Linked DNA regions of Alkalinema sp. FACHB-956. The main gene of each other region encodes a partner of the protein of the gene in region 2 in a complex. Links are inferred from orthologs where the notes say so. Each region holds a gene or a part of one and is shown on either strand. Other genes may lie near its edges. The genes, in order: H6G21_RS17090 and H6G21_RS01430.

Region 1 (3,273 bases), on a different replicon or contig from region 2:
TGGGATTAACGAACGGATTGTCGATCGCAAGCTACAAATTCGGGAATCCAGTGGCGATCGGGTGATCTGGAATGGGGTGATGGCGAAGGCAGTGGCGGTGGCGGTCAATCCCATCACCGTCATCGATATCCTCAGCAGTGCCGCGATCGATGTAGCCATGATTCTCAGCCTGTCTAAGCTCTATGGCATTCCCATGACCGAAAAAGGCGCGATCGGGTTACTGAAAAATATCGGCCTCGCCATGGGGGGAATTAGTGCGAGTGAGTTGCTGGCAGATTTGGGCTTGAGTTCTCTCAAGGGCTTGCTGGGGTTAGCAGTGCCGGCAACAGGGGGCCTATCGGCGTTGCCCTATCTATCCGTGGCGATCGCCCAAGCGGGCGTTGCGGGCGTGGCCACCCATAGCATCGGCCAGATTGCCCGGACTTATTTGGCCAACGGCGCAACCTGGGGACCCGATGGGCCAAAGGCGGTGGTGGATCAAATCTTATCATCCCTGGATGAGCGATCGATCCTCAGCCGCATTCGCGAAGAATTGCGAGCGAAACTCGGTCGGCAGCAGTAAAGGGAGAGGGGCAATTATCCCGCCCCTCCTTGGGTCGCACAATCAAAAAACCTCCTTGTGTAGCACGCACAAAAAAACGAGTGAACCGAAATTGCCCACTCGTTAATTTTGTTGAGAAGGCTTCTGGCAGTAGAGGTATTACTCACTCCTTGCAGAAGCCATCGTTTCAGCTAACGTTTCGCAGTTTCCCTAACGCTTTGCCCCTGCTTTTGCAGAAGCTGCTTCATCGGGATGAATGCCCAAGCGGGTCAGGTTAATGCGGCCTCGGTTGTCGATTTCCCGAATCTTGACAATCACTTCATCCCCCACGGAGACTTCATCTTCCACGGTCTTGACGCGGTGATCGGCGAGTTGGGAAATGTGAATCATGCCTTCCTTACCCGGCAGGAATTCCACAAAAGCCCCGATCGGGATTGTGCGGGTCACCCGACCGGCATAGACATCCCCTTCTTTGACCCGTTTGGTCATGCCTTCGATAATGGACTTGGCACGGGTGGCTTTCGCCCCATCCAAACCAGAAATGGTAACGGTTCCATCATCGGCAATGTCGATCTTCGTTCCCGTTTCTTCGGTGATGCCCTTGATGGTCTTCCCACCAGGCCCAATCACCATGCCAATTTGTTCTGGATCGATCTTGATCGTCATCAAGCGGGGGGCATAGGGCGACAGTTCAGCGCGGGGAGTGTCGATCGCCTCTAGCATCTTGCTTAAGATGTGCAATCGAGCCGGTTGGGCCTGTAACACCGCTTTACGAATCACGTCCATCGGTAGCCCAGCAATTTTCATATCGAGCTGGAGAGCCGTAATCCCACTGTCAGTACCGGCGACCTTAAAGTCCATATCACCCAGGAAGTCTTCAATGCCCTGGATATCGGTCAAAATTCGGATTTCGCTCCCCTCTTTGATCAGCCCCATGGCAGCTCCGCTCACGGGCTTGATAATGGGGACACCCGCATCCATCAATGCCAAGGTGGATCCTGAGACGGAACCCATGGAGGTGGATCCGTTAGAAGATAAGACTTCTGAAACAACCCGAATTACGTAGGGGAAATCGGACTTCTTCGGTAACACCGGAATCAAAGCCCGCTCGGCCAAGGCCCCGTGACCAATTTCCCGCCGCCCCGGCGATCGCATCGGCTTGGTTTCCCCAACGGAGTAGGGCGGCATGTTGTAGTGGTGGATGTAGCGCTTTTCGCTATCCGGGTGGAGGTCGTCCAATTCCTGGGCATCCCCAGGAGAGCCCAGGGTTGCCACGGACATGACTTGCGTCAAGCCGCGATTGAACAAGCCAGAGCCATGTACCCGCTTGGGCAGAATCCCCACGCGGCAGGAAATGGGACGGACTTCATCCAGTTTCCGACCATCCACCCGCACGCCATCTTCCACCACCTGTTTGCGCATCAGCTTTTTGGTGATGGACTTAAAGGTTTCCGGCAATGCTTTGGCGTTCGCGGTTGCGGCGACTTTGACGGGATCCTCGTCCGGCAGCAATTCAATTTCTGCTTTGATGGCGTCTTTGACTTCATCTAGCGCCGCATCCCGAATGTTTTTATCCTTTTCAAAGCGACCTAGGATTGCCTTCACTGGGGCAGTCGCCCGATCGGCGATGAAGTTTTCCAGGGTTTGATCCACTTCCGGTGCTTCTTCTTTCACCAGTTCAATGCCCAGTTGCTTACAAATTTCCAACTGGGTGCCGATCAATTCTCGGACGGCCTCATAGCCAAAGTCGATCGCTTCGATCATGTCTGCTTCGGGCAACTGGTTTGCCCCCGCTTCCACCATGATGACGCCATCGGGAGACCCCGCAACCACGAGGTCTAAATCCCCCTGCTCAATTTCTTCGTAGGTAGGATTGAGGATAAAGTCATCGCCCACTAAGCCGACGCGCACGGCTGCCATCGGACCATTGAAGGGAATTCCGGCCAGCAAGGTCGCCATGGAGGCCCCGGTTACGGCGAGGACATCCGGCGGCACTTTTTCATCTAGGGAAACCGTCGTGGCCACAATTTGGATATCATCCCGCAACCAGCCTGGAAACAGGGGACGCATGGGGCGATCGATGAGCCGTCCAATCAAAATTGCCTTTTCCGGTGGCCGCCCTTCCCGGCGCAGAAATCCCCCTGGGAACCGGCCTGCAGCATACATCCGCTCTTCGTAATCTACTGTCAGGGGAAGAAAATCAATGCCTTCTCTGGCTGTGGAGCGTGTCACCGCCACCAGCACGGCGGTGTCCCCTGATTCAATCAGTACAGAACCACCAGCCTGGGGAGCCAGCAGTCCCATCTTCAGTCGAATCTCTCGTCCATCGAAAGATATCGACTTGGTCACTTCTTCCATGTATTCCTTTGTCCTTTGCTTTTTCTCTTTTATCTATTCTGACGCAATCCTAACACTGATTTAACTGAGTCAAGAGGTGACTTCGATCGCCCCATGGATCAGGGGATCAGAGTCATACATGATGCCCATCGATCGGTCTCTTGATTCGCTCAAAACAGTTACTGTGGAGTTATTGCTCTTCTTTAGCCGCTCACTTTATAAGGCATTCTAAACGATTCCTTCGGGTGAGATCACACTGGCCGATCGGCAATTTAAGTAACACTTTGAGTAACACTGCAACTACGCTTTTCAGTCAACGCACTATTCAGCAAAATTTCCATTAAAAAATTCCATCAAAAAAGGTGGGAATTCCCACCTTTTACCTAATATTAAGC
Region 2 (3,259 bases):
CCCGCCAGACGAGACCTATCAGACCTAGACCTATGCTTGATGCAATTATCATCTTGGCTCTCATCCTAGCAGGCGCAGGGATCGGTTTCCATGGGATCGAAGCCCTGCCGATCAACCTTCAGGATCAAGTCACCAATCCGGAAGGGTTGCGGTTTGTGGTCAGCGGATTTGGGGCGCTGATTGGCACGGTGTTTGGGCTGTTGGTGCAAACCAGCTACCGACGACTGGAAAAGCAAATTAAGGACATGCCCGCCCATGTGTTGCTGGCCCGATCGGTGGGGTTGGTTCTGGGCTTGCTGGTGGCCAACCTGATGCTGGCTCCCATCTTTCTGTTGCCGATTCCGCCGGAGTTTGCCTTTATTAAGCCGCTGACGGCCATTCTAGGGAGCATTCTCTTCTCGGTGTCCGGCATGTCCTTGGCCGATACCCACGGTCGATCGCTGCTGCGGTTGATCAATCCCAGCAGTGTGGAATCGGTCTTGCTGGCCGAAGGGACGCTGAAACCGGCATCGGCCAAGGTCTTGGATACCAGCAGCATCATTGATGGGCGGATTGCTGAAATTTTGGCGACGGGCTTTTTGGAAGGGCAGTTGTTGGTGCCCCACTTTGTCCTGCAAGAGCTGCAACAGGTGGCCGATGCGTCGAATGACCAGAAACGGGCACGGGGACGGCGGGGCTTGGATATTCTGAACCAGATGCGATCGAAATATCCCGATCGGGTCGTGATTCACCCAGCGGACTACGAGGATATTCCCACAGTGGATGCAAAATTAGTGCGGCTGGCGATGGACATTAACGGAGCCTTGGTGACAACGGACTACAACTTGAACAAAGTCGCGCGGGTGCAGCAGGTGGCGGTGCTGAACTTGAACGATCTCTCCCAGGCGATTCGCCCCAGTTACCTCCCCGGCGACAGTTTGGATTTAAAAATCCTCAAGGAAGGCAAAGAACCTGCCCAGGGGATCGGTTACCTGGACGACGGCACAATGGTGGTCGTGGAAGATGGCCGCAGCTATGTGGGCGGGGAGTTGGAAGTGGTGGTGACCAGTGCGCTGCAAACCTCCGCAGGTCGCATGATTTTCGCCAAACCCAAATCCCTCGCCATGTCTTAGTGTTGGGGCTTAGTGCTATTCCCCTAGATAAATCCCAAGTCCCTTCGCGGTTTTCACCAACGTACTGACCGGATCGACGGCGTGGTAGTGGGCGATCCCATCCATGATCGGCACATCAATCACCGATCGTTGTTGCCATGCCACCATGCGATCGAATTTGCCCTCAGCCAGCAAGTCCACGGCTGCTACCCCAAAGGCCGAAGCTAGCAAGCGATCCAACGGCGAAGGGGTGCCCCCCCGCTGCACATGGCCCAGAACGGTAACCCGCGTTTCGGCCCCACTACAGGCGGAGATACGATCGGCCAGGTATTGTCCAATTCCCCCGTAGCGGCATTGGCCGAGGGCGTTGGTGGAACTGATGGTGTCCCCAGTTTCAGTGCGCACCGCTTCGGACACAATGATGAGGGAATAGTTTTTGCCCTTCGCTTGCCGCTCCCGGATTTTGTCGCAGACTTTGCTGATCGAATAGGGAATTTCTGGGATCAGGATAACATCGGCTCCCCCAGCGATTCCGGCGCTGATGGCAATGTGTCCTGCATCCCGACCCATCACTTCCAAAATCATGACGCGGGAGTGGCTGGCAGCGGTAAATTGCAGCCGATCGAGGGCTTCGGTAGCAATGTTGACAGCCGTGTCAAAGCCGATCGATCGCTCAGTGACGTCCACATCGTTGTCAATGGTTTTGGGAATGGCCACGAAGGGGATGTTGCCCAGTTGCATCAATTTGCGCAAAATCGCAATGCTGCCGTCCCCCCCAATGCCAATCAGTGCGTCTAGATTCAGCGATCGGTAATTTTCGATAATTTCATCGGAACGATCAATCACGGATCCGTCTTGCATGGGATAGGCAAAGGGATTGCCTTGATTGGTGGTGCCGAGAAAGGTGCCGCCCCCGGTGAGCCAGCGATCGACCTGTTCGATCGTTAACTCCATCACGTCGGGCGGACTGCACATCAAGCCTTGGGTGGCGCGGCAGATGCCCACCACTTCCCAATCGTAGGTGCCGATCGCGCGATAGACCACGGCCCGAATCACGGCATTCAGACCGGCGCAGTCGCCACCACTGGTTAAGATGCCAATGCGTTTAATACCCATAAGCCACTATACTCATACCCCAAATACACTACAATTTTTGAGTTGCGGCGCATTGATTGCCACTGAAATCACCGAATGAATGCAGATTTGCCAGCGTTTGATGACCTATCTCTAGGATTAGGCGGCGTTCCGATCGCGCCTCCAGACTTTCGATCGGGATTTGTCGGGATCATTGGTCGTCCCAATGTGGGCAAGTCCACGTTGATGAACGCTTTGGTGGGGCAGAAGATTGCGATTACTTCGCCCACAGCCCAAACGACGCGCAACCGCCTCAAGGGGATCCTGACCACACCGGAGGCCCAAATTATTTTCGTTGATACGCCAGGAATTCACAAACCCCACCACAAGTTGGGGGAAGTGTTGGTGAAAAATGCCCAGATGGCGATCCATGCGGTAGATCTGTTGGTGTTTGTGGTAGATGCCTCCACGGAATTGGGCGGGGGCGATCGGTTTATTGCGGATTTGCTCAACCAAACGGATGTTCCGGTGATTCTGGGCTTGAATAAGGCGGATCAGCAAGCGGAGTCTGACCAAGCCTACGATCGGGGCTATTTGGAACTCGCAGCCACCCGAGGCTGGCATACGGCTAAGTTTTCGGCGCTGACGGGTGCGGGGTTGGATTCGCTCCAGACGCAACTGATTGCGAATCTGGAAGAAGGCCCCTACTATTACCCGCCGGATCTGATTACCGATCAGCCGGAACGGTTCATTATGGGGGAATTAATCCGGGAACAAATTTTGCACCTGACCCGTGAGGAGGTGCCACATTCCGTGGCGATCGCGATCGAGAAGGTGTCGGAAGAGGAAAAAATCACCCGTGTGTTTGCCACGATTCATGTGGAACGGGATTCGCAAAAGGGAATTATTATCGGCAAAAAAGGCGCAATGCTAAAGACGATCGGAACGGAAGCCCGTCAGCAAATGCAAAAGTTAATCGAAGGCAAAATCGATTTGCAATTGTTTGTCAAAGTGCAACCGAAGTGGCGACAGTCACGGACTCGTTTGGCAGAATTGGGCTATCGGGTAGAAACCGAGTAGTCGAGCACACCTTT

The links.
Region 1: H6G21_RS01430 (region 2) and H6G21_RS17090 share a complex: the UniProt entries of both Bacillus subtilis proteins name them as parts of the possible RNA degradosome complex. The link is inferred for Alkalinema sp. FACHB-956 from one-to-one orthologs.

Annotation. Positions count from the first base shown.
Region 1 is NZ_JACJRC010000017.1:49,904-53,176, forward strand. The notes cover bases 326-3,273. They hold H6G21_RS17090 (polyribonucleotide nucleotidyltransferase), read right to left. Parts: upstream 2,900-3,273; coding sequence 752-2,899; downstream 326-751. Other genes in these bases: H6G21_RS17085 (GTP-binding protein), read left to right, coding at 326-562. Also shown: more of H6G21_RS17085, read left to right, coding at 1-325. UniProt on the Bacillus subtilis protein: Involved in mRNA degradation. Catalyzes the phosphorolysis of single-stranded polyribonucleotides processively in the 3'- to 5'-direction. Necessary for competence development in Bacillus subtilis.
Region 2 is NZ_JACJRC010000001.1:350,219-353,477, reverse strand. What follows is about bases 168-3,101. They hold H6G21_RS01430 (ATP-dependent 6-phosphofructokinase), read right to left. Parts: upstream 2,208-3,101; coding sequence 1,128-2,207; downstream 168-1,127. Other genes in these bases: era (GTPase Era), read left to right, coding at 2,283-3,101; H6G21_RS01435 (PIN/TRAM domain-containing protein), read left to right, coding at 168-1,112. Outside these bases: more of H6G21_RS01435, read left to right, coding at 33-167; more of era, read left to right, coding at 3,102-3,245. UniProt on the Bacillus subtilis protein: Catalyzes the phosphorylation of D-fructose 6-phosphate to fructose 1,6-bisphosphate by ATP, the first committing step of glycolysis.